DNA from 3 places in the Photorhabdus aballayi genome. Region 1 is predicted to be linked to each of the others. Evidence: predicted binding sites of a transcription regulator. Region 1 holds the regulator's gene; each other region holds the start of a gene.
The links. The regulator CRP, encoded in region 1, controls carbon source genes, mostly activating them, when cyclic AMP is high. The targets are predictions, from matches to a motif close to ATGTGANNNNNNTCACAT.

Region 2: the regulator CRP is predicted to act here: its motif matches at 9,518-9,535, upstream of OO184_RS21720 (PTS mannitol transporter subunit IICBA).
Region 3: the regulator CRP is predicted to act here: its motif matches at 6,262-6,279, upstream of OO184_RS09425 (NupC/NupG family nucleoside CNT transporter).

The regions. Positions count from the first base shown of each region.
Region 1 is NZ_JAPFCD010000050.1:7,481-18,082, forward strand. Features, by position in the region: gene tauC (taurine ABC transporter permease TauC) at 1-813, opposite strand, end outside; gene tauB (taurine ABC transporter ATP-binding subunit) at 810-1,577, opposite strand; gene tauA (taurine ABC transporter substrate-binding protein) at 1,564-2,583, opposite strand; gene OO184_RS19470 (LysE family translocator) at 2,706-3,314, opposite strand; gene OO184_RS19475 (hydrolase) at 3,419-4,399, shown strand; gene OO184_RS19480 (YheU family protein) at 4,396-4,614, shown strand; gene OO184_RS19485 (phosphoribulokinase) at 4,633-5,502, shown strand; gene OO184_RS19490 (OsmC family protein) at 5,628-6,035, opposite strand; gene crp (cAMP-activated global transcriptional regulator CRP) at 6,356-6,988, shown strand; gene argD (bifunctional acetylornithine/succinyldiaminopimelate transaminase) at 7,038-8,249, opposite strand; gene OO184_RS19505 (aminodeoxychorismate synthase component II) at 8,373-8,948, opposite strand; gene OO184_RS19510 (YcgJ family protein) at 9,192-9,542, shown strand; gene ppiA (peptidylprolyl isomerase A) at 9,642-10,211, opposite strand; gene yihA (ribosome biogenesis GTP-binding protein YihA/YsxC) at 10,519-10,602, shown strand, end outside.
Region 2 is NZ_JAPFCD010000066.1:2,414-13,015, reverse strand. Features, by position in the region: gene OO184_RS21760 (cytidine deaminase) at 1-116, shown strand, start outside; gene aac(3) (aminoglycoside 3-N-acetyltransferase) at 137-967, opposite strand; gene OO184_RS21750 (DmpA family aminopeptidase) at 1,544-2,725, shown strand; gene OO184_RS21745 (DUF4184 family protein) at 2,973-3,734, shown strand; gene OO184_RS21740 (LCI fold-containing protein) at 3,901-4,161, opposite strand; gene OO184_RS21735 (hypothetical protein) at 4,357-4,659, opposite strand; gene OO184_RS21730 (MltR family transcriptional regulator) at 5,520-6,062, opposite strand; gene OO184_RS21725 (mannitol-1-phosphate 5-dehydrogenase) at 6,153-7,313, opposite strand; gene OO184_RS21720 (PTS mannitol transporter subunit IICBA) at 7,316-9,280, opposite strand; gene OO184_RS21715 (AAA family ATPase) at 10,020-10,602, shown strand, end outside.
Region 3 is NZ_JAPFCD010000013.1:82,241-92,842, reverse strand. Features, by position in the region: gene OO184_RS09450 (trans-sulfuration enzyme family protein) at 1-12, shown strand, start outside; gene deoD (purine-nucleoside phosphorylase) at 104-820, opposite strand; gene deoB (phosphopentomutase) at 897-2,120, opposite strand; gene deoA (thymidine phosphorylase) at 2,191-3,513, opposite strand; gene deoC (deoxyribose-phosphate aldolase) at 3,586-4,365, opposite strand; gene OO184_RS09425 (NupC/NupG family nucleoside CNT transporter) at 4,826-6,091, opposite strand; gene OO184_RS09420 (phosphohydrolase) at 6,700-7,356, shown strand; gene OO184_RS09415 (LysR family transcriptional regulator) at 7,374-8,267, opposite strand; gene OO184_RS09410 (MFS transporter) at 8,438-9,961, shown strand; gene OO184_RS09405 (3-dehydroquinate synthase II domain-containing protein) at 10,505-10,602, shown strand, end outside.

The sequences.
Region 1 (10,602 bases):
GTGACGTTGAATGGCCCGCAATCCTAACTCTAAGCCACATGCAATCAATGCAATGACAATGATACCCGCCACCACCATATCGGTTGCCAAAAACTCACCCGCCGATTGCACCATAAAGCCTAGCCCTTGTGTGGCGGCAATCAGTTCTGCGGCGACTAAAGTCGACCAACCAACACCAAGGCCGATACGCAGACCTGTCAATAGCTCCGGCAAGGCATTAGGAAAGATAACGTGTTTCAACAATTGCCAGCGACTGGCGCCCAACGCCTGTGCAGCTCTTATTCGCACTTGCTCAACATTCTGTACCCCCACCACGGTAGACAAGGTAACCGGCGCGAAAATTGCTAGCCAGATCAGTAAAACCTTTGAGGTTTCTCCAATCCCAAACCAGATAACAATCAAGGGTAAATAAGCTAATGGTGGAACAGGTCGGTATAGTTCAATCAAAGGATCTATCACCGCCCGAATTTTTTCATTCAGCCCCATTGCTATTCCTACCGGAATAGCAATGGCTACCGCGGCTAATAAAGCCAACAACATTCTGCTCAGACTGGCTGCTAAATGTTGCCATAACGTCGCCCCCATAAACCCTTGTTCACTCGCTGCGGTCATTAGTTGATGTACCACCTGACCCGGCGCCGGTAATAATACGGATTCAATCAAGCCAAATGTTGTCACCAGCCACCAGATAAATAATAAAGTAACAACGGTAACCAATCGCCATAGCACCCCAACAGGAATCGGTTCAAAACGTCTTTTACTATTTTTCAGCAGGGTCACTACTCCGATTTCCCGCTCTTGATAAAGGTTCATACCAAAACCCTCCGGTATCTGAACACGCGTTCCAGCACATATTCACGGCAGATAATAAAATTAGGATCAGATTTAATGCTGCGGCTACATTCCCCATCAGCAAATCGTTGACCAAAATCGAGGGTAATCCGTTCAACAATTCTTCCCGGCGAAGATTCCATTAAATACAGATCATTTGCCATGAATATGGCTTCCTCAATATCGTGAGTAATCAACAGACACTGTTTTTTACTGTCACGCCAGATAGTCAGCAGCAGCTCCTGCATCTGTTCTCTGGTATAAGCATCCAGCGCAGCAAACGGTTCATCCAGCAGTAATAGTTGAGGTTCCACCGCCAATGCACGCGCAATACCTACCCGCTGTCGCTGCCCGCCAGACAGTTGCCAAATATATTTATCTTCGTGATCACTCAAACCAACCTGATGAATGATCTGACGAGCGGTCTGCAATCGTTGTTTCTTAGGCACACCAGCAAATTTCAGCCCCAACGCCACGTTATCCAACACATTCAGCCACGGCATCAATCCCTCATGTTGAAACACCACACCACGTTCTATGCCGGGGCCAGTTACTGGTTTACCATTCAGCCAAATATCACCGGAACAAGGCGTGAGAAAACCCGCAATTAGATTCAATAAGGTTGTTTTGCCACAACCGGATGGCCCAAGGATCACCACAAATTGCCCGGCGGTAATATCAAAACTAATATCACGAAGCACTTCTTTGTCCTGATATTTAGCCGTTAATCCACTAATCTGTAACATCGTTCCCTCCTGTCATGGTTGACGCAACAATCTCCCTGACAAATTTATCTGTTACATAATCCTGATAATTATCAGCAGCCTGTGAAACTTTACCTTGCTGTTGCAGAAATTTAGCCGTATCACGAATCACTTTCGCCATTTCTGACCTTAATAAATTCAACTGTTGATCAGCGTTCAGATAACGATTGGTGAGTATCCATTGACTGATTTTGTCCTCCGATAAACCACTCAATCTCGACACCGCAGTAATATTCTCTTTACTTGCCAGCCATTTTTCAGGAGAAGTCAGATAGCGCTGATTTTCATCCAGTACACTTTTCACGAACATCGTGACCAATTCAGGGTGTTGTTCAGCAAAATCATTACGAACAACCCATACGTCCAGCGTTGGCGATCCCCATTGGGCAATTTGCGCTGCATCAGTCAGTACACGGCCTGTTGCCGCTAATTCATTCACGGCAGGTAACCAGACAAAAGCGCCATCAATATCACCACGCTTCCACGCGGCAACAATTGCTGGTGGTTGTAGGTTAATAATCTTGATTAGCTTTGGATCTATCTGCCAGTGACGCAATGCGGCTAACAGGCTGTAGTGGGCAGTAGAAATGAAAGGAACAGCAATTTGTTTGCCGATAAGATGAGTAGGTTCAGTGATTTTTTGATTAACAATCAATGCTTCTGATTGCCCTAACTGGGAAGCAATGAGAAAAATTTTTACCGGCAATTTTTGGCTGGCAGCAACCGCTAATGGACTAGAACCCATATTGCCTATCTGCACATCACCAGAAGCTAACGCTCGTAGCACAGCAGAACCACTGTCAAATTTCCGCCATTGCACATCAACACCAGATTGCCGGGCAAAATCGCCGTTATATTGGGCTACTTTTGCTGGCTCTGGTGAAGTTTGATAAGCAATCGTTACTTGCTGACGGTTCGCCTGAACAGCAGGAATCAATAGCAAGAACGCCAGAAAAAAAAGATAAACTACAAGAGCGGATCTACCCACTTAAACACCTCCAATGTCATAAAAAGACGAGGTACGTCAGAATAAGTGTTGTAGATATTTGCCAAAGTAAAAAAGAATAAAATAATATTTTCTATAACTAAAAACGCAATTAGCTGACTAAATTACCCAAGCCAAATCAGTGGCACACAAGTTGCCGTCAATATGCCCATTATAATATTGAAAATAAACCAAGCATTGCGACTACGGAGCAACGACCCTATCAACGAACCAAAACCCGTCCACACCATGCCGCACAAGAAATTAATAAACATCACCGCAATGCTGATCACGATGATGGAATAGAGGTAGTGATCACCGGCAATACTGTAGCTGCCAACAGCCCCCAACCCCATCAGCCAAGCTTTCGGATTCAAAAACTGCAATAACCAACCTTGATACCAGCGCACCGGCTTGATAACCGCGCTATCTTTGACATCCAGACGCCGGTAACTGGCTGTTGCCGTTTTCCATGCTAACCATAGCAAATAGAGACTACCTGCGATTTTCATGACGGTGTGAATAGCAGGATAGATCAACAGCAATGTCGCTATTCCGAAAGCAGCCAGATATAAAATCGTCTGCATGCCCAGAACAACGCCAAAGAGCAATCCCAAAGAGCGGATAAAGCCAAAGTTAGCACCTGATGAAGTCAGCAACATGTTGTTTGGACCCGGCGTAATGGCAGAAATAAACAAAAAAGTTGTTAATGAAAAAATCAGGCTTGCTGTCATGAAGAGTTACCTTTCATCCTGAATAATGGCGTTTCCCTTTAACAGAAAATATCAGTATGTTATTCACCATACAAGATAACTAATCAATTTAACTCGAAACCATTATGACTGATATCTTTCGTCCTCTAACCGGAGCCAGTAATCCGCATTTGCAGACACTACTCCCGCGTCTGGTGCGGCGGTATCCCGAACTGCAACCATATTGGCAACGGCTTAATTTACCAGATAACGATTTTGTTGATCTGGCATGGAGTGAAGATCCCGCCACCGCAGCACACAAGCCACGATTGATCCTGTTTCATGGTCTGGAAGGCAGTTTCCACAGCCCTTATGCCCACGGTTTGCTTCATATCTGCCAAGAAAAAGGCTGGCTTGGCGTTGTCATGCATTTTCGCGGGTGCAGTGGTGAACCGAACCGCCAAAAACGTCTCTATCATTCTGGCGAAACAAGCGATGCCCGTTATTTTCTGAGCTGGTTAAAACAGACCTACGGTGATGCACCCACCTCAGCCGTAGGTTATTCAGTCGGCGGTAATATGCTAGCCTGCTATCTGGCAGAAGAAAAAACCAACGCCCAGATCAATGCTGCCGTCATTGTTTCCGCCCCTTTGATGTTGGAAGCCTGTTCCCTGCGGATAGAAAAAGGATTTTCTCAGGTTTATGAACGCTATTTACTGAATAGCCTGAAACGTAATGCCACCCGTAAATTGTTACGTTACCCCGGCTCACTCCCTATCAATCTGTCTCAGGTAAAAAGATTGAAACATATTCGAGAATTTGATGAAATTGTGACCGCAAAAATCCACGGCTTTAAAAATGCAGCGGACTACTACCGCCAGTGCAGCGCTCTACCGCGTCTGCCTGATATTACTGTGCCGCTGCTGATTATTCATGCTAAAGACGATCCCTTTATGGCGCCGGAAGTTGTCCCTGATCTCAAAATGTTACCTAAAAATATTGAATACCAAATGACAGAATATGGTGGACATGTCGGCTTTGTCAGCGGTTCGTTGAAGAAACCACAAATGTGGCTGGAACAACGCATCCCAAGTTGGCTGTCATCTTATCTGGAGCAACCACAATGATTATTCCGTGGCAACAACTGGAGCCAGAAACTCTGCTAAATTTGATAGAGAGCTTTGTCCTGCGGGAAGGCACTGACTATGGCGAAGATGAAAAATCGCTGGAGCAGAAGGTCGCTGACATACGCCGTCAGTTGGAACGGGGAGATGTTATGCTGGTGTGGTCTGAACTGCATGAGAGCATCAATATTGTGCCAAAAAAAATGTTCCATCCTTAATATTATGGAGTTTACTGTATGTCCGCCAAACATCCGATTATTGCAATTACCGGCTCCAGTGGCGCCGGAACTACCACCACCAGTTTAGCTTTCCGTAAGATTTTCCAGCAACTTAACATCAGCGCAGCACAGATAGAGGGAGATAGTTTCCACCGTTACACCCGTCCTGAAATGGATGCCGCAATCCGTAAAGCCAAGGAGCAAGGCAGACATATCAGTTATTTTGGGCCAGAAGCCAATGATTTTGGCATGCTGGAAAAAACCATGATTGACTATGGTGAAACCGGTGAAGGCCGCCGGCGCAAGTACCTCCATACCTATGACGACGCCGTCCCTTACAACCAGCTCCCCGGTACATTTACGCCGTGGGAATCTTTACCTAAGCAGACCGATGTGCTGTTTTATGAAGGTCTGCACGGCGGCGTTGTCACACCACAGCATAATGTCGCCAGTCATGTTGATCTGCTAGTGGGCGTCGTGCCGATTGTCAATCTTGAATGGATACAGAAACTCATCCGCGATACCGGAGAACGGGGGCATTCACAGGAAGCCGTGATGGATTCCGTCGTGCGTTCTATGGATGATTATATCAACTACATTACGCCACAATTCTCACGAACACATATCAACTTCCAACGTGTCCCTACCGTTGATACATCCAATCCATTTTCAGCTAAAGCCATTCCATCATTGGATGAAAGTTTCATTGTCATCCGCTTCCGTGATCTGACTCAAATTGATTTCCCATACTTGCTAGCAATGTTACAAGGCTCATTCGTTTCAAGCATTAATACCATCGTAGTTCCCGGCGGAAAAATGGGATTAGCAATGGAATTAATTATGACGCCATTGGTACAGCGACTGCTGGAAGGGGAAAAGATTTGTTAATCAGCGCCTGAGATAAATTTAGAAAATCCGGCACTTAAAATTTGCATCTTATATTATTCAGTTAAAAAAACAGGTAACTGAGATATTAGTTACCTGTTGTTATTTTTTGATCAAGAAATAATTTATCAATCTATATCTTTAACTTCAAAACTGTGGGTAATTTCAACTGATTTCCCCAACATCAATGAAACAGAGCAATATTTTTCCGCAGACAACATGACAGCACGTTCAACCGCTTTATCTGTTAAATCCTTACCCGTAACAATAAAATGCAGATTAATATGAGTAAACAAGCGTGGCGCCTCTTCACGACGTTGGGAAGTTAATTTTACTTCACAATCTCTTATGTCGTACCTGCCTTTCTGTAAAATAGAAACTACATCAATCGTACTGCAACCACCGGCTGCCATTAATACCATTTCCATTGGGCTCGGCGCTCTATCGCCAGCATTACCATCCATCATGATCTGATGACCAGAAGATGACTCCCCCAAAAGAGACAATCCTTCAACCCATTTTACCCGCGCTTGCATAAATACCTCTTAAGTCGTTCTTTGCATCCAAGCCTACTCTTTCAGTATTAAACTGGCAATCTAATGAGCAGTTTATTATGCTGAAACAATACAAGACAAGACAGAAGCCTTTTCCTGTGTTAAAAACAGAAGCGGGCCGGGTATATATAGGTTAAGCTCAATACGTAAGGTTCAAATTTCAGATAACCTATATAAAACCCTTATCTGTCGGTTTTTCAACAAACTAATATGTTAAGCTAGTGTCTTTATAAGCCAGCCTGACGAGAAACTTTTAGATTCTCGTGTTATTTAGGCAGCGATAACAACAGAGGATGAAGCGAATGGTTCTCGGCAAGCCACAAACAGACCCGACTCTTGAATGGTTTTTGTCACACTGCCATATTCATAAATATCCATCTAAAAGTACGCTTATTCATCAAGGCGAAAAAGCAGAGACGCTTTACTACATCGTAAAAGGCTCTGTTGCGGTTTTGATTAAAGATGAAGAAGGCAAAGAGATGATCCTCTCCTATTTAAATCAGGGGGATTTCATTGGTGAACTTGGATTATTTGAAGAGGGGCAAGAGCGTACAGCCTGGGTACGGGCCAAAAGCGCCTGTGAAGTGGCTGAAATCTCCTATAAAAAATTCCGCCAACTGATTCAGGTAAACCCGGATATTTTAATGCGTTTATCTGCCCAAATGGCAAACCGTTTGCAAACAACTTCTGAGAAAGTCGGTAATCTGGCTTTCCTGGATGTTACTGGCCGGATTGCCCAAACTTTATTGAATCTGGCGAAACAACCAGATGCAATGACCCACCCGGACGGAATGCAAATCAAAATCACGCGTCAGGAAATTGGTCAGATTGTTGGCTGTTCCCGCGAAACAGTTGGTCGTATTCTGAAAATGCTAGAAGATCAAAACTTGATCTCCGCACACGGTAAAACTATCGTTGTTTACGGTACACGTTAACGCTTGATTAATCAGCGCATAATCCTGCGCTGATTTCTCTTGTGCTTAATTACACCAACTGACTAATTGTCTGCTCCAACCGTTCCATGCCCTGAGCAAGCTCTTCTTCACTGATAATCAACGAAGGCGTGAAACGCAGTACATCACCACCCGCACTCAACAACATTAAGCCATTTGCAGCCGCCAGTTGCAGAATATCTTTAGCTTTTCCCTGATACGGCGCTTTGAGTTCCGCACCAATCAGCAGACCCTTTCCACGAATTTCACCAAATATCGAATATTTCTGATTGATATCATTCAGAAAATTCACTATTAAACTATGGCGTTTTTCAACGCCTTCCAGAACCTCTGGCGTATTAATAATATCAAAAGCAACATTTGCAACTGCACAAGCCAACGGATTACCGCCATAAGTTGTACCGTGAGTTCCCGGCATCATCGCAGACGCAATATTCTCTGTCGTCAGCATAGCGCTGATAGGGAAGCCATTTCCCAATGCTTTTGCTGTGGTAATGATGTCCGGCGTAACATCATAATGCATATAAGAAAATAGCTTACCGGTACGCCCCATCCCACTTTGCACTTCATCAAACACCAACAACACCTGATGCTTATCGCAAAGCTCACGCAACCCATGAATAAATGCCGGTGCTGCCGGTGTGACTCCCCCTTCTCCTTGAACCGGCTCCAATACAACAGCACAAGTATGGTCATCTATGACGGCCTTCACTGCATCTAAATCATTAAAAGGCACATGAATAATATCCGCGGGTTTTGGCCCAAAACCATCAGCATATTTTGGCTGACCACCCACGGAGACAGTAAATAAGGTGCGACCATGAAAACCCTGATGAAATGCGATAATTTTGGTTTTATAGGGACTGTGACGCGTAATGGCATAGTGACGAGCCAGCTTAAATGCCGCTTCATTCGCTTCCGCTCCTGAATTGGCAAAAAATACCCGCTCAGCAAAAGTCGCATCAATCAGTTTCTGCGCCAGAATCAAAGCAGGTTCATTGGTGAAAATATTACTGATATGCCAAAGTTTCTCCCCTTGCTGCTGCAAAACATCCACTAACGCAGGGTGACAATGGCCCAAAGCTATAACAGCAATTCCCCCTGCCAAGTCAATATACTCTTTCCATTGCTGATCCCATACGCGACTACCTTGCCCTCTCACCGGTATAAACTGCGCTGGTGAATAAATTGGCAACATAACTTGATCGTATGTGCTTCTATCTACTACGGTATGTCCCTTCATTTTCCCACCCGTTTTTTATATATACGCCATTCAGAAGTGAAATTATACTCACTGAATATGCATAAAAAATCAAAGATGGGCAAATGAAAAAGATGGATAAATGAAGAAATTATCGGTGTCTGGTTAATATCTCAGAAAGTTGCTCAGTAACTGGTGACCTTGTTCACTGAGAATACTTTCAGGATGGAACTGCACCCCTTCCAGCGGTAAAGTGCGATGACGAATGCCCATAATTTCATCGACGTTGCCATTATGCTGGCTCCATGCGGTGACTTCAAATGAGGCAGGTAATGTCTCTGCGGCAATCACCAACGAATGGTAACGAGTCGCAGTTAATGGCCGGTTAAGCCCTTTGAACACACCTTGCTGATTGTGGTGAATAGCAGAAGTTTTTCCATGCATCACTTCCCTGGCTTTTACCACGCTAGCGCCAAACGCCTGCCCAATTGCCTGATGTCCAAGGCAAACACCAAGAATCGGCAATTTATCCGAAAAATGAGAAATCGCAGCCAGAGAAATTCCTGCTTCATTTGGGGTACAAGGGCCTGGGGAAATCACCAAATGAGTAGGCATCAATCTCTCAATATCTTCAAGTTGCAATTCATCATTGCGCTTAACTAAAACATCTGTACCCAATTCACAAAAATATTGATATAAGTTATATGTAAAAGAATCATAGTTATCTATTATTAGTAACATAGGAGTCTATCCTACTCATTTTTATCGCTGTATTTGTTGCCCTGCCACTCCTGCAATTTGTTTATCCTGCACAACTGGCTCCAGGTAAAACGGCCTCGCGACAACGGGGCGGCTATCATAGCACATCAATATTTGTAGCATAGTACAACAAAATCAATGGCTGCTTTTTCCTCAATCAACTTACTCTCATACCCGACAAAACATATGCTCTATTCCGATATTCAATAAGTAAAGGTAATTGTTATGAAGACAAAACTGATTATAGCATCTCTTTTTTTACTATCCTTCCCCACGCTGGCTGTTACTAAAACTGCCAACATTTTCTTCCCGGAAAAAGGGGTGGTTTGTGATAAAAAAGGAAAATATTGCTCTGATCAACAAGGGCTATCGCTAAAATTAACCGAAAGGTATTTAGGGAAAAAAGCGGTAAGACACCTGAAAAAAGAGTTTGGTGATGGAAAAAATATTGACTTTTCATCTTACACTTTAAGTAATGGGGTACACTGTGAGAGTAAAGAGAAAAAATGTTACAAAGACAGATATTATCCAAGAACCGAAGTAAATAAAGAATTTACTCAAAAGATGTATGAATAACGGCAAAACTGGCCTTCATTTAATGCAGGCCAGTTTATTAATCTGATGAGAGTTAACCGGAAGACCAGAAACTGCCACAGCCAAAGTAATAGGAAAAAATCAGGGAATAATCTCCGCAGACAGAATAACAACAGATTTAACCGGTACATTCTGATATGGACCAACATTTTCCGTTTTGACTTGAGAAATTTTGTCCACAACATCCATGCCTTTTACGACCTTACCAAATACTGCATAACCAAAGTCACGCTGACCATGATCAAGGAAAGCATTGTCTGCTACATTAATAAAAAATTGACTGGTAGCGCTGTCTTTATCGGCAGTACGTGCCATAGAGATAGTTCCACGTAAATTACGCAGCCCATTATCTGCCTCATTTTTAATAGCGGCTTTAGTCGCTTTCTGCTGCAAATCTTTGGTAAAACCGCCACCCTGCACCATAAATCCAGGGATCACCCGATGGAAGATTGTATTGTTGTAATAACCCTCATTGACGTATTCAATAAAGTTTTTCGTTGTAATTGGCGCTTTCTGGTTATTTAATTCCAGTTCAATATTACCCTCCGTTGTTGTCAGCTTCACATGGGTATCTCCCGCAGCCAAAGCCAGAGGCGCCATTGCGCTCAGAGAATATGCAGTTACAAGTGCTACTAAAATACGTTTAAACATTCTGGGTTCCTATATTATTAAGGTCAACAACACAAACTAAATCAATTCTAATAATCTCTTCAACATCGTGCTCAATATTTACCTACATTTACGCTATCAATCGACGGGGGCTTTGAAGAAAAATTCATCCTTTCAATAATAAGTTAGATTTTATTTCACAAACCGGATCGTCATCGATAACAAAATAGCAAGCTCGGTTCAACCCATCAGAAATATGTCATTATTTTTAATCCTGTCAACCAACAGTGGCTATCGGTATAATCCCCTTTGCCATATATTCAGTGCATTTCTCAGGGAGATAATCATTTTGACCATCAAAAACCACAACTATCATATGACCCGTTTTATCACGAGCGCACCTGATATTCACCATCTGCCTCAAGATATGGGC
Region 2 (10,602 bases), on a different contig from region 1:
CGCCACTGGCGATGGCGCTGATCCAAGACGAGAAACACAACTACGTGAAGTGTCCAATCATGAGCTTACTTCCTGCTAAGTATCAGCGAGATATAACAAATGAGCCGAAAACCTGAATAATGGGCCAACGGTGGTATTAACTATATGACCCTGAATATGACTCAATCCAATGTACAGCAAAAAGCAGAATTTCAGCCGCTGGTACAAGCAAAGCTTTTGTATTTCCGACAACAGATAGGCCGATAATTTCTGGGTAAGCTGAAATAAAATCAGTAACAATCGTTGCAAAATACCCTTCCGGTAAATTTTGCGAAACAGGTGCGACAGTATCAAACTCTTCAATCATCTCCCAAATTACCGAGCCGTCTTTTAAGAAAGGTACAGGCATATGACGAATTTTTTTATTCGATATATTAGCTAAATGTTCAGCATGATGTAATAAGCTCATGGTGTCGTAAGGGGCGCCAAGCATTAATATTTTGCCTTTTTGTTCCACTAATTTGGCGAAAGGAGAGTTATCGCCATAACCGTACTGTAAGGAATGATTATCCGTATACCATTTAGCTCTTTTGCCAATAGCTGAGACGGATGCGCCGGGATTACCACTTCTCAATGAACCCGGATACGTGCGGATAAATTCCGCTAATATCCCGTGGTCTGAGCTGGCTCGGCTAAATTTAGCATCAAAAGGGGTAATATCGACTTTGATTTTTTCAGATAAATATCCATTTTCATCTACAGCATCTTCATAGTTCTGATTCCAATTAACATAGGACAGTAATGTTCCGCTTGAACCAATGGTTTCTAATATGGCAGCAATAACATCATCGGGGCCGTTTATACAAGTACCTATATTACGTATACTCGCATGTACCATAACATCATCATTCTTATGTAATCCTAAATTGGATAGTTGTTGCTTCAATAGATTTTTTGTCCAAAATCTATCATTGCCAATTGTTAACATGTATACACCTATAATATATATTCCGCATTTTTAATATGGGGGATTGAGCTCTTTCTTAATAATAAACCATCAGTATTTTGGCATATTAACGGTTTCGTAAAATTTATCAAAGCTCCATTTCCAACATAATCTTGATATCTGTCGAACGCCCCTTTGCGGCTTGTTCGTAAGCTTAAACGCTGTCTTTAAATTTATAGGTTACGAACAATATCAACCATTGCACTTTCGGCAAAACTGACATTTTCAGGTAGTTTGAACGTAACTGCTTCTGGGTGAATAACTCTTTCACGTAAACAACCATGTTATCGATACCATTTTTTGAGCAGATATTAGATCAAAAATTGTTGCATTTATGTGATTGATCATAATTTTCGCACTAAATCGTCAAAACCATTGGTATTGATCAATCAGGAGACTTACCATATTGGGAGTGAAACGCTAATGTTTAATTACCACAAGCCCAGAAAAAATGAATTGCGCATCATTGACAAGTTGATAGGTACAATGTGGATGCCATCGTTTTATTTACAGAGTTATTAATTTAGTGCTAAATTTATAGAGAGTGGTTAATACCATATGAAAATATTAAATATTATAATTTTATCTATATCGACAGTAATGGCTTCTAATTCGTTAGCTAATGAGATTAGAGCAAGGGATTTAGGTATTCCTTTCTCTGGAGTAACTGGGAAATATAATGCGATTACAGATGTTAGTGGTGTAGAAGTTGGCTATTCAACCATAATAGAAGGCGATGGAAAGCTAGAGGTCGGAAAAGGCCCAATCAGAACAGGCGTGACAGCTATATTACCAAGAGGAAAGAAATTTAGCCCGGTATTTTCTAGTACATTCTCTTTAAATGGAAATGGAGATATGACCGGCAATCAATGGGTCAAAGAAAGTGGTTTCCTGGAAACGCCAATATTAATAACCAACACTCACAGTGTTGGTGTTGTTAGAGACTCAACAATTAGCTGGATGATTGATAATAATCTAACATCACCACTAAAAGATGATTTATTTTGGTTATTACCTGTAGTTGCAGAAACGTGGGATGGAATATTGAATGATATAAACGGTATGCATGTAAAAAAAGAACATGTATATCATGCGTTGAATAGCGCTAAATCAGGCGCGATAGAAGAGGGTAATGTCGGCGGCGGAACGGGAATGAACCTTTTTAAGTTTAAAGGAGGCACAGGTACTTCATCAAGAATTCTGGATAAGAAAGATGGAGGATATACTGTTGGCGTTCTTGTTCAAGGCAATTTTGGCGATCGGGATGACCTGATTATTTCTGGGATTCCGGTTGGTAAGGAAATAAAGGATCCCAACCCGATATATCATGGAGATAAGAAAAAGATAAAGGATGCCGGTTCTATAATAGCAGTGGTAGCCACAGATGCGCCATTAGCACCTCACCAATTAGAAAAAATAGCTAAAAGAGTATCTCTGGGGCTGGCAAAAGTAGGTGGGGTAGCCAGGAATACGAGCGGTGAGATATTTATTGCATTTTCGACCGCAAATAGTGATGCTTTCTCTAGAAAGGATATAAGAACAATAAAAATGCTAGCAAATGACAAACTAGATCCTTTGTATGAAGCAACAATAAACGCAACAGAAGAAGCAATAATTAATGCTATGATTGCAGCCAAAAAAATGGTTGGGAGAAATGGCAATACTTCGTTTTCTATTCCTAAAGATAGAGTTAAGGAGATACTAAAAAAACATAATGTCTTAGTATCACCTGAAATGTAATAGCTCAGACCCAATCTGACGCTTAGATTTAAAAACAAACGAGTTACCGACTTTGATTAAAGGTTCTATACCTAATAGATTTCGAGTTGCAGCGCGGCGGCAAGTGAACGAATCCCCAGGAGCATAGATAACTATGTGACTGGGGTGAGTGAAAGCAGCCAACAAAGCAGCAGCTTGAAAGATGAAGGGTATAAATCTGAAATCGAAGTCGGTAACTACTTTAACATTTGTTTCAGGATTTTTCGTAATGCCGTGGACATTTTCACATCCAGCAGCCGTTTTTCCTTTGAAAAATCTTCCGGGGGGAAGGTTATTGAATTTGCCTGCGCTAATTATGGGTAGTTTATCTCCTGATTTCTTTTACTCTGTTGGATTATATGATGTTGCAACGGCTGCGCATCACTTACCCGGATGGTTTTATACCGCATTTCCTTTATGTCTATTGATATTTTTGATTGTACACCTATTGTCGTATCCTTTATCCGTCCTTTTCCCAATACCCTTTGTTCGTTATGAAAAACAGGGCTATAAGGACAGAGTTGTTTTTGTACTATCGTTGTTTATCGGAGCGGTAACCCATATTGTCTGGGATGCATTCACACACGATAACGGTTTTTTTGTCGAGTTAATTCCTCTATTACAGTTCCGCGTTTTTCATTCCATTACCAACGAGCAGGGGATAAGTATATATAAAATTCTACAGCATCTCAGTTCATTGTTAGGGTTATTGTACCTGACCATAAAGTACTGGCGATATCAGAAAAAATTGGACCCTATTATTCAAAAAAATAACAAAAGAAAACTTTACCACCTGATTGGTATTGGGTTTATCTCAGGTTTTTTAACATGCCCTGTAGCATTATTTTTATCCTGTGAAGGATCAGGGATAAATATAAGCAGGTTTATTTTTAAGGAACTTACTCTATCTGTATCAGTCTTTTTTATTATTCTGGTATTTATTGCGTTATGGATAAGGTATTCTTCTTCGAAGGCTAAATCTGTTCAGTAAAAATCTATTGGTATTTAGATAGATTGATTTAAACAACGTAACCAATAAAGGAAAACCAAGAAATATTATTATTCATGATAAAAGCAAAAACCCCGTTATTTTAAACGGGGCTTGTCAATGTATTGGAAATATCCAACTAGATCGGTAAGATCTTATCTTTTACCTACTAACGCTCATAGTAACCAGCCCATTTGCCGCCGTCACACGCTCTAACGTGTCCTTTAAAATGCCATGTGCTCCCATTATAACTAAATGTTCTTGAAAAACCATTATAAGGATTAACAACCCACATGGTATTACCCACAATAAGCTTATCAGTAATATACCGATCTCCACACTTGTATGTCGCTCCAGCTGCCGATGCAGTCCCAATTCCTCCAATTAATACTGCTGCTAATGCACCAACTGTTAATAATTTCTTGAGCATAAAACTCTCCTTAAATAGTTTCAGAATTTACATATTTAAACGTATTATTTACCAAAATCATATGTGATAATGTATACAAAATCTAAATCACCACATCGATGATATTACAATTTTAAAATTCAAAAACTGCTTATATTTTTATCTATATTATTCGTGTTTTAAAAAGCCTTTAATAAGAGGCTTTTCGGTAGAATTTTAAACTTCTCTACCTTCATAGTAAGCGGCGTAAGCAGTACTTCCATTATAATCACAAGATCCATAACGCCCTTTAAAATACCATTTAATCGTTTTACCAACACTAGACTCATACCGAGTAAATACATTAGCAAAATTGTCATAAGGATTAACAACAATTCTAGAATACTTCAAGCCCGAACTATCGGCGCCAGCTACACTTACATCCTGTCCCGGACAACTCGCTGCCAATGCTGTTCCAATTCCTCCAGTTAATGCAATACTCGCAGCTAATACCCCAACTGTTAATAATTTCTTGAACATAAAACTCTCCTTAAATAGTTTCAGAATTTACATATTTAAACGTATTATTTACCAAAATCATATGTGATAATGCACGCAAAATCTAAATCACCACATCGATGATGTTACAATTTTAAAATTCAAAAACTGCTTATATTTTTCATCCTAGGTTGAATTAGGTTGGAGACCTAACTTCCATTTACCATAATAGTACCAGAAACCCAAAATGGCAAATCTAATATATAATGACAATTTGTTTTTCTATAGTTTTCCATGAAACTATCTTGAATATCAGTATATTTAACTTCTTTGGAATCTATGATTTATCTCACATATTTATGGGGATTAAAATCTATAAATGTAGCAATCTAGGGCTATCTTAAATGATGGAAATTTGGCGCTGATAATTGAGACAAAAAGAAATGCGTTTATATTTTACTCATTCACTCTGGATGAATTTTCTGATAATAATGTCAACTATCCTGACTCTGGATGCTCTTAATGAGATTAACAGAAAACATTTTCCTTCATTATTTTTCATAATAATTATGATAAAAAATTATTTTTATAATTATTGCCTTCAAATGCTATATATATTAACTGTAATATTCCTGAATAAGTACTCTCATCATAATTATGTGACTACCCAATAAAAACATTCTTGATTCTCAAGAAACATCATTTTTATTTTTCATAATAAATTCACTCTTTATATTTTCATATAAAAAACAAATTTACTTTAAAGGTTAATCATCAAACATGAGCCTCAAAAAAATACCAGTGTGCTCATCCAAAAAAGTAGGAGAGGAGGGTGGCAACATACTATTGAGACGGAGCATCTATCCTGCTGCGATGCTCTGTCCACTTTGGAGAGCCGAGCTTCAAATTCCTATTCCAATCTCCCCCGTATCCAAAATTTCGGCAACTAATTCCGTAACTGCCAGCACCAAAGAAGAACGCACCATTTGTTTATATCGGTACTTTTGTAAATCAATCAATTGCTGATCAATCACATCCTCTGGCTGGTCAAAGCGCATCATTTCAGGTAAAACCCCCATGCAGTGCAGCATCCTGACTGGACCGAGGATTTCATCATCTGTAAATTCATAGCGCTGCTGTTCTTGTTGTAACGTTGCATTTAAAGCCAGAAAAAGTTCGATGTCTTCATAGATTTCACGGGAAATAGCGCCAAGCGCATAAACCAATTTAAGTCTGACTGCCAGTTCGCCCAGCGGGCCATCTCCCTGGAGGAGCGGTTCAACCGCATATTTCACGGCATAATCATCTTTACGGAAAACTTTTAGCATCAACTGGTCAATAGCTCCCGTTATCAGGTGGATCACCTCCTGAATAAATGGCTTGACCTCGGTTCGCTTGTTAAGCCGTTCGAGTAGCTGGTTTTCTGTTTTTTGTCTATTTTCCATGATGATTATTCACTTCACAGCGACCTTGTTCTCTGTAGCCATGAAGTGAGTTTTAACAGTTTCATTAAGTGTAGAAATTGATTACCGGGTTCACCGAATAAGTGCCCCTAAGCGCTGATATTCACTACATATACGCTCAATAATAGGAAACTGGACATCCAGTCGGCAAATACGGTGAACTGCCTGTTTTATACCTTGCTCGTTAATTATCCTTCTCATTTCTACAGCCTGCGGATCAGAATCACTCCTGAAATGCAAAGCCGCAGCAATGCCTGTAATCAGGTTATCGTTCGCCGAATGATACGCCAGAGTCCCTGATAACGGCTTAATTAACCTGTCCTCTGGGCTGAGCTTACGTATCGGCTGACGCCCGACGCGTTCTACATCATCCTGTAAATAAGGGTTAGCAAAGCGATTCAGTATCTTTTCTATATATTGCGCATGGTTATCAGGGGAGAAGCTATAACGCCTGATTAACACTCGTCCGCTTTCTTCCATTGCTCCTTTAACAATGGTACGAATCTGAGGATCATTAATTGCTGCGCAAATCGTCTTATGACCGAAGAGTTGTCCCAAATAAGCCGTGATAGCATGACCAGTATTGAGGGTAAACAGTTTACGCTCCACGAATGCCATCAGGTTATCGGTCAGTTCCATGCCGTTGATAGCCGGGATTTCCCCTTTGAATTGTGTCCGGTCAACAATCCACTCACTGAATGTTTCAACGGTGACATCCAAAGACTCATCGTTAGCGGCATCTGTCGGCGGCACAATTCTGTCTACGGCTGAATCCACAAAACCGATATGCAGTTGTACCCATTTATGATCTGCCTGTGGAATAACTGCCAGCACATGCTGTTTCAACAGGCTGGTTCCGCGAACCATATTTTCACAGGCAATAATGTTCAGAGGTTGGTCATTACCTGTTTCTTTGCGCAGTATGATGCCTTTTGCCAATGTTGCGGCAATTCTCTCCAATACCTGCGGGCCGACGGCGGTTGTCACCATGTCAGCCCGTGCAATGTATTCCACTGTTTTCGGATCAGTGCTATTGATGGCATTAACTTGTCGCACGCTTTCAACGCGATGTTCTTTACCCACAATATGAACCTGATAGCACTGCTTATGTGCCAACTGGTCAACCAGCGGTTGATCAATATCAGCAAATGTCATATCTGAATTAGCATCAGCCAAGAGTTTACCGATAAAGCCCCGACCAATATTACCGGCGCCAAAATGAATCACTTTCATGATTAACCTCTCTGCTTAAACTGCACTTTCCCTGATAAGATTTCCAGCGCTTCCTGAACACTCTGCGTTTTGCTCAAGCGCTCAATCACGCCGTCTTCATCGAGCGTGCGAGTAATGTGGGCAATGACTTCAATATGCTCATTGCTACGAGCAGCAATACCTATCACCAGACAGGCGATTTCGTCAGGTTCTTCGCCAAATTGAACACCGGCCGGATACTGACAAATCACGATACCTGTTTTAAGCACCTGATCTTTCGCGTCAATCGTGCCGTGAGGAACGGCAATAGATTCCCCCAGATAGGTAGACGTTAGCTTTTCTCTTGCCAGCATCGCATCCACATAGTCCGGTTCGACATAACCGCTTTCCACCATCTTGTTGCCAGCAAAACGGATCGCTTCTTCTTTGGTCTGTGCAGTCAGATTGAGGTAAATATGGTTCTCATTCAGTGTAAATAGCGACTCTTCCTGATTTTCGGGGTCATAATATTCATCGTTGGCAGCAGCGATTGTTTGGACCATCCGGCCATCGTTTGCCGCGTTCGGGTGCTTTTCTGCTATCAGGCGGGTAACAAGGTCGCTGTATACCTGACTGTTCAGAAAATGGGCCAGTGAGATATGAATGGCGCCCGGCGCAAAGATTTTCGCCCTGTCGGTCAAATCCCGGTGCGTTACCACGATATCCACATCATCTTTCAGATCGTTTATCGCCATGTTGGTAACAAAAATGTCAGCCAACCCCGCATCATGTACTTTTTTCGCTAGTAAGCCCGCGCCCATAGCGCTTGACCCCATACCTGCGTCACAGGCAACCACAATTTTTTTCACGTGAGATAAATTTTTATTACGGTTGTCTGCCAGAACAGCTTCCCTCTGTTTATCTGCCAAATTGGGCGCTTTCATCCCACGTACTCGCTGAGTCGTATGGCTCAAAGCGTCTTCATCACCGCTGCGGGTTCTCTTCAACAAAATGGCTGACACCAGAAATGAGACCAATGTTGCACTACACACTGAAAGAACCACACCAATAAGAGAAGATTTCGGCGTCATCAGCAGTACAGCAAAGATAGAGCCAGGAGATGTTGGAGAAATCAATCCAGCATGGAATACCCCCATGACGAAAACGCCTGTCATGCCACCAAGGATCAATGCAATCAGCAAGCGAGGATTCATTAATATATACGGGAAGTAGATTTCATGGATACCGCCAAAAAAATGAATGATGGCCGCACCGGAAGCAGTATGTTGGGCATTTCCTCGGCCAAAGAACATGTAAGCCAGCAAAACACCTAACCCCGGACCTGGATTTGCTTCAATCAGGAAGAAGATAGAGGCTCCCGTTTCAGTTGCCTGATGAATCCCCAAGGGAGAGAAAATTCCGTGGTTGATTGCGTTGTTGAGGAACAGGATTTTTGCTGGTTCGACAACGATAGACGTCAGTGGCAGCAGATTATATGTGACTATTACATTCACACCGGCAGCCAGAACTTTTGATATCTCAGCGATCAGAGGACCGATTGCTAGATAGGCAAGTATTGCAAGGATCATCCCGATAATGCCTGATGAAAAGTTATTCAGCAGCATTTCAAAACCGCTTTTAACTTTACCTTCCACCCGGCGGTCAAAATGACGGATAGCAAAACCCCCTAATGGGCCGGCGATCATAGCACCCATAAACATAGGGATATCTGCGCCGGCAATGACCCCAATGGTTGTGATAGCGCCAACGATACCACCACGTTCGCCACCGACCAGTCGGCCTCCTGTATAGCCGATTAGCAGGGGGAGCAGATAAGTGATCATAGGGCTGACAAGTCGCGCCAGCGTTTCATTTGGGTACCAGCCAGTCGGGATGAATAGGGCAGAGAGAAGCCCCCACGCAATAAAAGCACTTAGATTGGGCATAACCATATTACTGAGAAAGCGCCCAAAATTCTGTACCTTTAATTTGATATTTGATGTTACCATGACAAAACCTCGTGGTACGAGAAAGATAAGGTTTGGTAGACGTTATCGCCAAATAACGCCTGTTGATTGTTGAACACCTTCACTTTATCACGCCTTTTTTCGGATGCGTACCACGGGTTTTTTTGTGATTAATATCACCAACTTTCTCTTCTTCATCCCTTATTTATATTGCTCAGATCACATTTTACTCAGGTAGAAAAATCAATCCGCTCAAATATTAATCTAAAAATAAAAATAACGTGAACTAAATCACTTTTTATTTAGTGGGCATTTTTCTTAAATAGAGAATTAGATCACAAAATATCTTTATCCAAAATCAGAAGGGTAGCGATGACCCTGTGGGATCACCTCGGTGAGGGGAGTGTCGCGAATATGTTGTTTTCCACAGGAACTTTTGCTGTCGGCAGCATGTTTGTCATGATTTCGGACATCCCACAAGTCTGCTAATTTTTAAGATAATCCCTAGATGTTTTTATGCACCGTGCAGAGGCACGGTCTTTCAGTAGGCGCGAATCTCGCCCAGCAACTTTCGTTCCAACCAGTAGAGCAATTAGAGCAGTCGTGGCGGTCACAAAGCGTGGTGTATTAGGAGGATCATTTTAATGATAATGTATTCCACAAAGGAAAAATTTTTAGAGGAAGAACTGGACGCAAACCTGGCAATCAAGATAATACTTAACCTATTATTTACCCTAATATAGGGCATATTTGAGCCGCATAATGCTGAAAAGGCAAAATTATGAAACCAGTAACCAACAATAATTTCTTAAGAAAAATTAATATAAAAGGCTACAAATCTATCTTAGAATGTGATTTACAAATGGGATGTCTAAATGTACTCATTGGTGCCAATGGTGCTGGGAAATCCAATTTCATCAGTTTTTTTCGCCTAATCGCCGTTGTACTTGATCATCGTTTACAATCTCTTGTTGGCAAAATGGGCGGCCCCGACACATTATTGCATTTTGGTCGTAAAAAAACTGAGTCTATAAGCGCTGAGCTTTATTTTGGTCACAATGATTATAAGTTTGAACTGGAACCCACAAATGATAACCGTATGATGTTCCAACATGAATCACTCTTTTTGGACACCAAAGGGGATTATAATATTGGTGCTGGACACTTTGAATCTCAGATCGTTCAGCATCATAACATTGAGGATTACGCATTACTTACTATGCTCCGATGGAGGGGTTACCATTTCCATGATACTAGTGATAATGCCAGAGTTAAACAAACTCATCGTATTAATGATAATGACTATTTACGGGAAGATGGTGCTAATTTAGCGGCATTCTTATATCGTCTGCAAAAAAATCATA
Region 3 (10,602 bases), on a different contig from region 1:
GCCGCACAATAAAAGAGCAATGCCAGCCAATTTATTCAACCGGCTGGCATTTAAATAAACAGCGGCTCTTTTTATGCCATCAAAAGCAAATGTAGAACCAGAATTATTTATCACCCAACAGAACAGATTCCAGGGCGATTTCAATCATTTCATTGAAAGTCGTCTGGCGTTCTTCGGCGATTATTTGTTCACCAGTACGAATATGATCAGAAACGGTACAGATAGTCAGTGCTTTTGCGCCATATTCAGCCGCAACACTATAGATACCAGCCGCTTCCATTTCTACGCCCAAAATGCCATATTTTTCCATTACATCATACATTTGTTGATCAGGCGTATAAAACAGTTCAATAGAGAAGATGTTGCCTACATGCGCATTAATGTTTTTTGCTTTAGCGGCATCAACCGCATTACGGACCAGATCAAAATCAGCAATCGCCGCAAAATCGTGATCTTTAAAACGTATACGGTTAACTTTGGAATCAGTACATGCCCCCATGCCAATAACCACATCACGTAATTTAACATCTTGACGTATTGAACCACAGGAGCCTACACGGATAAGGACTTTAACGCCGAAATCGGCGATCAGCTCTTTCGCATAGATAGAACAGGATGGGATACCCATACCATGCCCCATCACAGAAATCGGGCGGCCTTTATAAGTACCGGTAAAGCCCAACATACCGCGTACATCATTTACCTGCCGCACATTTTCCAAAAAAGTTTCAGCAATATATTTCGCACGTAATGGATCGCCTGGCATCAGAACAACGTCGGCAAAATCACCCATCTCAGCATTAATATGAGGCGTGGCCATAATTAAATTCCTTATTTTTTTATTTAATGGTTATTTTTGTAATATATGGCTGCCCAAAAGCAGCCAATAAGTAGGCTCAGAGCATTGATTTGCCATATTCCATTGGCGACAGTGCAAAATATTCAGCGACTGTCTGCCCAATATCAGCAAAAGTTTCACGATGTCCCAATGAACCAGGTTGTACTTTTGGTCCATAAATCAGCACCGGAATATGCTCACGAGTATGGTCAGTACCAGACCATGTTGGATCACAACCGTGGTCGGCTGTCAGGATTAAAATGTCATCATCTTTCACCAGTTTCAACATTTCAGGCAGACGGCGGTCAAACAGTTCCAATGCCGCCGCATAACCCGGAACATCACGACGATGACCATAAGAAGAGTCAAAATCGACAAAGTTAGTGAATACGATGGTGTTGTCACCCGCTTTTTCCATTTCCACCAGCGTTGCATCAAACAGTGCATCAATGCCGGTCGCTTTTACTTTTTGTGTAATGCCGACATTCGCATAGATATCGGCAATTTTACCGATAGAAACGACTTCGCCATTTTTCTCATCGACCAATTTTTTCAGCATGGTAGGAGCAGGCGGCTCTACAGCTAAGTCATGGCGATTACCGGTACGCTGGAAACTACCCGCCTTGTCTCCAATAAATGGGCGCGCAATCACCCGACCAATGTTGTAACCGCCATCAGTCAATTCTTCACGGGCGATTTCACACAGCTCGTACAGACGATCTAAACCGAAAGTCTCTTCGTGACAAGCAATCTGGAATACCGAGTCAGCCGAGGTGTAGAAAATCGGTTTACCCGTTTTCATATGCTCTTCACCCAATTTATCCAGAATAACTGTCCCCGAAGAGTGGCAGTTACCGAGATAACCTGGCAGATTTGCGCGTTCTACCAGTTTATCCAACAATGCCTGCGGAAAGCTGTTTTCTTCATCTTTGAAGTAACCCCAATCAAACAGCACCGGGACACCGGCAATTTCCCAGTGACCTGACGGTGTATCTTTGCCGGAAGAGAGTTCACTGGCGTAAGCGTAAGCGCCAATAATGTCCGCGTCTTTATCCAAACCGACAGGGAAAGTTCCACAGGACTCCTCAGTCGCTTTACCCAAACCTAAACGGCTTAAGTTCGGCAAAGACAGAGGCCCTTTGCGACCGACATCAGCATCACCACGGGCACACGCTTCTGCAATGTGCCCCAAGGTGTTAGATCCTTTATCACCAAATTTTTCGGCATCTTCACTGGCTCCAATGCCAAAAGAATCCAATACCATGATGAATGTACGTTTCATAAATTTTCTCCTGCGTCAAATCACGTTCAATGCGAAAATGCCACCATTATCTAATAATTAAGTATGGTTATTATTCGCTAATTTGGCGATAAACCATCGGTGCGGCTGGTTTGGCTTCTGTACCCAGAACGATAGCTTTACGTACTGCCTTTGCCGCTTCCTGCCATTCATGCTCATTGTTGGCATGAATAATAGCTAAGGGTGTACCTACATTAACTTCTGAATCCAGAGCAACGATCTTGCTCAGCCCCACACTATAATCAATACGATCTGTTGCCTTACGGCGCCCTCCACCAAGGGAAACTACTGACATCCCCAGAGCACGGGTATCCATATGCGTAATAAATCCCTGTTGTTCAGCCAATACGGGTTTGCTGAAAACAGCGGTTGGCAAGTAACTGTCATAACGCTCAACGAAATCCGTCGGACCTTGTTGCGCAGCAACCATGCGACCAAAGATTTCGGCTGCTTTACCGTTATCTAAGACAGACTGGAGTTTATTGCGTGCGTCTTCACGGTCGGTCGCCAAATGACCGGATACCAGCATTTCAACACCCAGCGCCATCGTAACTTCGAATAAACGTGGATTACGATTCTCGCCCGTCAAAAATCGAACAGCTTCACGAACTTCAAGAGCATTACCCGCACTGGATGCCAGAACCTGATTCATATCCGTCAACAACGCGGTAGTTTTACAACCTGCCCCATTAGCCACGCTAACAATTGATTCCGCCAGTTGTTGTGACGCTTCATACGTTGGCATCAGCGCACCAGAACCCACTTTGACATCCATCACCAGTGCATCCAAACCCTCAGCCAGTTTTTTGCCAAGGATTGAGGCGGTGATCAAAGGGATAGAATCCACCGTCGCGGTAATATCACGGGTTGCATAGAAGCGTTTGTCTGCCGGCGCCAGCGAATGAGTCTGACCAATAATCGCCACGCCAACATCCTGAATAATGTCACGGAAACGTTGCTCATCAGGAAAAATATCAAATCCCGGAATCGCTTCCAGTTTGTCCAGCGTCCCCCCGGTATGGCCTAAACCACGGCCGGAAATCATCGGAACATAACCACCACAAGCCGCCACCATCGGGCCAAGCATCAGGGAAGTCACATCACCCACCCCGCCGGTTGAGTGTTTATCCACAATCGGGCCGTTCAGATTCAGGCTTTGCCAGTTCAACACTGTACCGGAGTCACGCATAGCCAACGTCAGGGCGACACGTTCTTCCATCACCATATCCTGAAAATGGATAGCCATCGCCAGCGCCGCAATTTGTCCTTCGGAAACGGTATTATCACGAACGCCATTGATGAAGAAGCGGATCTCTTCTTCACTCAGTCGGTACCCATCACGCTTTTTACGGATAATTTCCTGTGCCAGAAACAAAGCATTCTCCAATCATGATTAAAATCGGGAAAAATTCAGCCGTTACGCACTGATTAATGCAGTGCTCGATTCTCAGTAATTGCTGCTTTGCTCTTGATTTTGATGGCCCAGAGTAGTTAGCAAACTGCCCAACAAGCTGGAAGCCCCAAAACGAAAATGACGGGCATCAGCCCAATTGCCACCCATAATATGATCAGCTAACGCCAGATATTGCGCCGCCTCTTCAGCGGTACGCACGCCGCCAGCAGGTTTGAAACCAACCGTTTCACCCACTCCCATCTCATGAATCACCTTCATCATGATTTCAGCACTTGCCAATGTCGCGTTAACCGGCACTTTACCCGTAGATGTTTTGATAAAATCAGCACCCGCGTTGATTGAAATTTCAGACGCCTTACGGATCAGAGATGCTTCTTTTAGTTCACCGGTTTCGATAATGACTTTTAGCAACACACCCGCTTCCGCACAAGCGGCTTTACACGCTTTCACCATGTCAAAACCAACTTGTTCATTGCCGGCCATCAATGTACGGTATGGGAAAACCACATCGACCTCATCAGCGCCATAAGCGATAGCCGCACGGGTTTCAGCTAAAGCGATGTCAATATCGTCATTACCGTGTGGGAAGTTTGTCACTGTTGCAATGCGGATTTCAGGTGTGCCCTGTTCACGTAATACCTTACGCGCCAGAGGAATAAAGCGAGGGTAGATGCAGATAGCCGCGGTATTACCCGCCAGGCTTTTCGCCTGATGACAAAGCGCCGTCACTTTTTCATCTGTATCATTATCATTGAGTGTCGTTAAATCCATCAAACTCAGCGCACGCTGCGCTGCTGCGGTTAAATCGGTCATAAAACTCTCCAACGTTATTATCGCGGCTCGCTTCTGCTAGAGCCACACTGCTGTTAAACGATTGTTTGTTGGCGAGCGGACTTGGTTCCCTGAAGATGTCGCAATAGTATGCCTACAGCGACGATTGAATTCCTTTTCACCGCACTATGCTCTCTCCGGCTTATGGTCCTTAATGCGAGCCTCGCCTTGATCCTTGAAATTCGGCATATCTTATATTTGAACATTTCAACGTTCAAAAAATTGTGCCAAAAATCACACTAATTACATGTAATTTGCAAGACAATAATTTCAAATGTGATTTTTATCACATAAAACTATATTTATCGTGGGATTTACCGGCAAATCCAACTTGCTTATCATCAAATAATACACGACAAAAAATATAACTCACGAATTAAGGATCAACCGGTAGGAAAACAGATTGCAGGCGGGATTATCCCACCTGCCTATTTCAACAACGTTACAGAGCCAGGAAGAAACCGGCGATAGTTGCACTCATTAAGTTAGATAGTGTGCCCGCCATAACGGCTTTCATCCCCAAACGAGCAACATCCCCACGACGGTTAGGCGCCATACCGCCCAGACCACCTAGCAGGATAGCGACGGAAGAAAGGTTAGCAAAACCACACAATGCGAAGGAGATAATCGCTTTGGTGTTATCTGACAACACCTGCAAGCCCGCAGCCGCAACTTCATCATCCGGTTTCAAATACTCACCGAAATTCATAAAGGCGACAAATTCATTCACAACCAGTTTTTGACCGATGAAAGAACCCGCAACTGTTGCTTCATTCCACGGCACGCCAATCAGGTAAGCAATCGGCGCACAAACCCAACCCAACATCAGCTCAAGAGAAAGTTGTGGATATTTAAACCAACCACCGATACCACCGAGAATACCATTTAACAATGCAATCAGGGCCACAAACGCCAATAACATCGCACCGACGTTCAAGGCTAATTGCATACCAGAAGCGGCGCCAGAGGCGGCTGCATCAATGATGTTAGCAGGACGTTCCTCTGCCGCAACCAGTGACATTGCATCAACGGTATCAGATGTTTTTTCAGTTTCAGGCACCATCAATTTAGCGAACAACAGGCCGCCTGGCGCCGCCATAAAGGAAGCTGCGATCAGATATTCCAAAGGAACACCCATTGATGCATAGCCAGCCAGTACCGAACCCGCAACGGATGCCAAGCCGCCACACATGACCGCAAACAGTTCAGATTTAGTCATGGTAGCAATATAAGGGCGAACAACCAGCGGCGCCTCAGTTTGGCCCACGAAAATATTCGCTGTCGCAGACAAAGATTCTGTACGTGAAGTGCCGAGAATCTTTTGCAGACCACCACCCAATATTTTGATCACTAGCTGCATAACACCGATGTAGTACAACACAGCAATCAATGAAGAGAAGAAAACAATAATAGGCAGTACACGCAGGGCGAAAACAAATCCCCCGCCGCCAAACAGTTCAAACATTTTGGGGGAAACTAATCCACCAAAAATGAAATCCATTCCTTGTTGACCATACTGGATAACACTGGAAACTCCCTCAGACATACCCATTAATATTTTCTTACCTGCGGGAACATAAAGTACGAAAGCGCCAATAGCGACCTGAATCAAAAAGGCGCCAACGACAGTACGAAGTTTAATAGCACGATAATTACTGGAAAAGAGTACTGCGATCAAGATCAGCACTGCCATCCCGACCAGGCTCATAAGGAGTTGCATTGGAAGAATCCCTGTTCACTTAATAATAAATTAAATATGTCAGTTGAACGTAAATCGTTCACTGACGATGAGTCGGCGCTGATTATACTCAGTCATCGGAATGAACAAGCTATTGACATCACAAATATCTACAGAAAAAAGCAATAAAAAAATGATAAATGTGATGTAAATCACATAAAATTACAAAGATAATCTGCAATAGATAATCTAATCTTGGAATGGCAAAATAATCAACAATTAAGAAATAATTATCAGGTAAGCGCAATTAAAGTGTGGTGGTTATGATCCGCAGACAACCAATCTGCTATATATATTCACATCTATAGATAAGCAGCGAAGTAATGTTTCAAAGATAAATCTAAGTAAATAAGCTCATGTCTAAATTACGAGTCATTCCTCTATGGAGATAGCAATTTATTTTCAAATAACCATTAAACAATCGTGCAAGAATAATTAACTTAATAACATCCAACCTACAACGGTTAATAAATTCCCATTAACGCCTTAGATACTAATATTTAGTTATTCTTCTACTGCATTTCAACTATACTAACAGATAACAGAAGACATATTACACCTTCAAGTAGGTGAAAATAATGAAAGCTAATATTCTAGAAGAACATCTGAAAGAGTTTTTAAAACATCGACTCGCAAACTCTAATGATAACGCCCATGATATTGGGCATCTGATCCGTGTCGCAAATAACGCGAAAAGAATCATGGAGAAAGAAGGAGGTGATCCTTTAGTTATCATTGCCTCAAGTTATTTACATGACATCGTGTCATTACCAAAGAATCATCCAGAGAAAAAACAGTCCTCAAAACTTGCAGCACAGGAAGCCATCAGGATTCTGTCTACAGAATTTCCAGCATTCCCAAAAGAACTTTATAGTTCGGTAGAACACGCAATTCTAACCCATAGCTACAGTGCAAACTTAACTCCAGAAACCATAGAAGCCAAAATACTCCAAGATGCAGACCGATTGGATGCATTAGGCGCCATTGGACTCGCCAGAGTATTTTACATAGCGGGTATGCTCGGCCAAGGGCTTTTTCATCATGATGATCCCTTTGCACTTAATCGCCCTTTGGATGACAAATCCTATACAATCGATCACTTTCAGACAAAGCTACTTAAGCTCCCTGGAAAAATGAACACCACAGAGGGCAAGAAGCTCGCACAATCGAACGCCCAATATTTGATTGACTTTTTAAGCAAACTATCGAGCGAAATTAAAGGCGATGTGGATTAAATTTTTGATCAATATTTCTATCGCTCTTGTGGGAATAAGTTATCTACCATGAAATCGACAAAAACTTTAACTTTAGGTAGGACCCAGCGGTTAGACGGCCATAGAACACGGAAAGTACTCGACGTATCAGACCATTTATCCAATACGGTCAATAACGTACCGTCAGCTAATGCTTGCTTAACAGTAAAATCAGGCAAACAGGCGATGCCGTGGCCTTGAAGCGCCATGTAAAGTAGTGTTTCGATATGATTGCAGGTCATCTTTGCTTGAAGATGTATATCTACTCCAGATTCTCCTAAGCATAGCGGCCATTTCTCCAAAAGATTTGTCGTTGGAAACCGGTGCATTAAGCATGCATGATGGAGTAAGTCTTTCGGTTGTGATGGCTTACCGTATTGTGCAAAGTAACTGGGAGCGCCAACATATAAAAAACGGCTAGATCCGATACGTTTGTTCATCAAGCGTGAATCATTGAGTTCTCCCGTTCGCACCACAGCATCAAACCCTTCATCAATGACATCAACGAGTCGATCACTAAAGTCCAAATCCAATTCTATTTGTGGATAACGCACAGTAAAGGCTGACAATACGGGTAGCATCAGGCTGCTGACTAGTGGCAGACTCACCCGCAAACGGCCTTGAGGCGCAGAGATAGAACTCAATAATTCGTTTTCTGCCGAGGTGATTTCGTCCAAGATACGTTTGCAACGTTCAAGGAATAGAGTGCCTTCCGACGTTAAACTGACGCTACGAGTGCTGCGTTGGAGCAGACGTACCCCCAATTTCTCTTCTAACCGGGAGATGCTTTTACTGATAGACGAAGGGGATAGCCCAAGTTGATTGGCTACGGCTGTGAAGCTACGAGCTTCGGCTACACGAATGAAAATCATGAATCTACTCAAACTATTCATCTGGGTTTCCTGGGCTTTTTTAGATCACAATTAATGACAAAATAGTCACTTCAGAAATGATTATAGGCCTATTTATCTGCCATTAGTGAATCTGTAGTATGAAATAAAATACATCTTGCTCTAGCTGCTATACAGCGACAAGCCACACGTACTCAGGGCAGAAAATCGAAATGGTGATGAAATCTCAAATAAATATAGGATCAAGCGCAAATAAAGCACCGCTGGTCTTGACTGCCTGTCTTACCGCCGCTGTTATTCCTTTGAGCATTGCAGGACCTGCGGTCGTGGTGCCTTCAATCAACAAAGCGCTTGGTGGAAGCGCAGTAGAACTCAGTTGGATAATTAATGCTTATATTCTTACTTACGGCAGTGCAACAATGGCTGCGGGTAGCTTAGCCGACACTCACGGACGCAAGAAACTCTGGCTATTCGGTTTATTTCTCTTTGCTGTTGTTACTGCGGCGATACCTTATATGCCGTCCGTTTTTTGGGTTGATATTTTACGGCTTATACAGGGATTGGGAGCAGCGGCGGCCTTTGCCGGTTCAATGGCAGCATTGACTCAAGAATTTGATGGTCATCAACGTACACGCATTTTCAGCCTGATTGGCACAACATTTGGGGCCGGAGCAGCTTTTGGTCCCTTTTTGGCAGGACTGCTAATTGACTCGTTAGGATGGCCTTGGGTTTTTTGGCTACCTGCTTTGGTGGCATTAGTTGCCAGTATATTGGTGAGTATTTATGCACGAGAAACGCGCGATCCCGACGCAGAAGGGCTAGATTGGCCCGGCGCAATAACATTTACCTCATCTTTAGCCGCTTTTACTTATGGAATCATTCTGGCGCCTGAAAAAGGATGGGGAGACAGTACGGTACTGGCGACACTGATATGTTCCATTATTATTTTCATCATATTTATTATTATTGAACGACAGCGTTCAAGACCTATGTTAGATCTCTCGTTATTTGCCAATGCGCGCTTTGTCGGTGTGCAACTTCTTGCTATCGCGCCAGCGTATGCTTACGTTGTCTTGCTCGTTATATTGCCGGCACGTTTTATTGGTGTCGAAGGGTACAGCGCATTTGAAGCAGGCCAAATGATGATCACCTTGTCCGCACCTTTACTAATAGTCCCCTTTATTGCCGGTCAATTAGCTCGCTGGATTAATGTCGGCGTTATTTCAGGTATGGGGCTTATCATCGCCGCTGGCGGCTTATTCTGGCTAGGTTATGGGATTTCCGGCGCGACAACGGCGGAAAGATTATGGCCAATGTTGGTTATCGGAATTGGGATTGGCCTGCCTTGGGGATTGATGGACGGTTTGGCGGTGAGTGTCGTTCCTAAAGAGCGAGCGGGTATGGCGACTGGAATTTTCAATGCTGTCCGTTTAGCGGGAGATGGAATCGCATTGGCGGTGGTAGGCGCTATTCTCTCTGCGCGTATATCTTCAGGTTTAAGTACATTAAGCACTATTCCGGCTGATATTTTATCTGAAATATCCACACGGCTTGCAATGAGCGATCTAAGTAATGCGGTTGCCATTTTCCCTTCATTAGATCAATCATTGCTGCATAAAGTATACGAAGAAGCATTTCGATATCAATTCGTTGCACTTGCAGTAGCGGCAGCGATTACCGCAATGTTAGTGTTTATTTTATTGGGTAAAGTAAAATCTCACAGTGAAAGTAAATAGAAAAATAATTGATTTACAGTATACCCAATGGATTTCAAGATGCATCGCGACGGCAAAGGAACGAATTCCCGGGAGCATAGCTAACGATGTGACCGGAGTGAGTGCAGCCAACAAAGAGGCAACTTAAAAGAGGACGGATATAAATGGTTTTTCTATTCTCTGAGTATATTAATAAATGATCGCTTTTTTACAGAAGCGAATAATAATGAAACTAAAATAATTTATAATAATAACATTACTGAATATTCATTATTCTGTAATTTAAGAAATTTCTTTTATCATCAGGAGAAATGCCGACACTCTCTATTACCTTTGTAAACAGGGTGAAATTTCCCCGCACATTTCCTCACATTGGAAAAATAATAAAAAAACACTTTCAGGAGGATATTATCACACACCATTTTAATATTATTAAATAAAAAATTTAAAGTTTGGGTGTTTATCAACACAAGAAAAACCGAAGATATGACAACAACTTATTGTCATTCATTTAAAAATTACTATTTGAAGAAATTATCTTGTATTTCACAGGGGATTTTTAATATGAGCAAAAATATCGTTAGCGTACCCAAAGAGGCAGTTAGTATCGCATCTGGAAATTTTGAGACGTCTGAAATAATCGCTAAAAGAGCATCTATAAG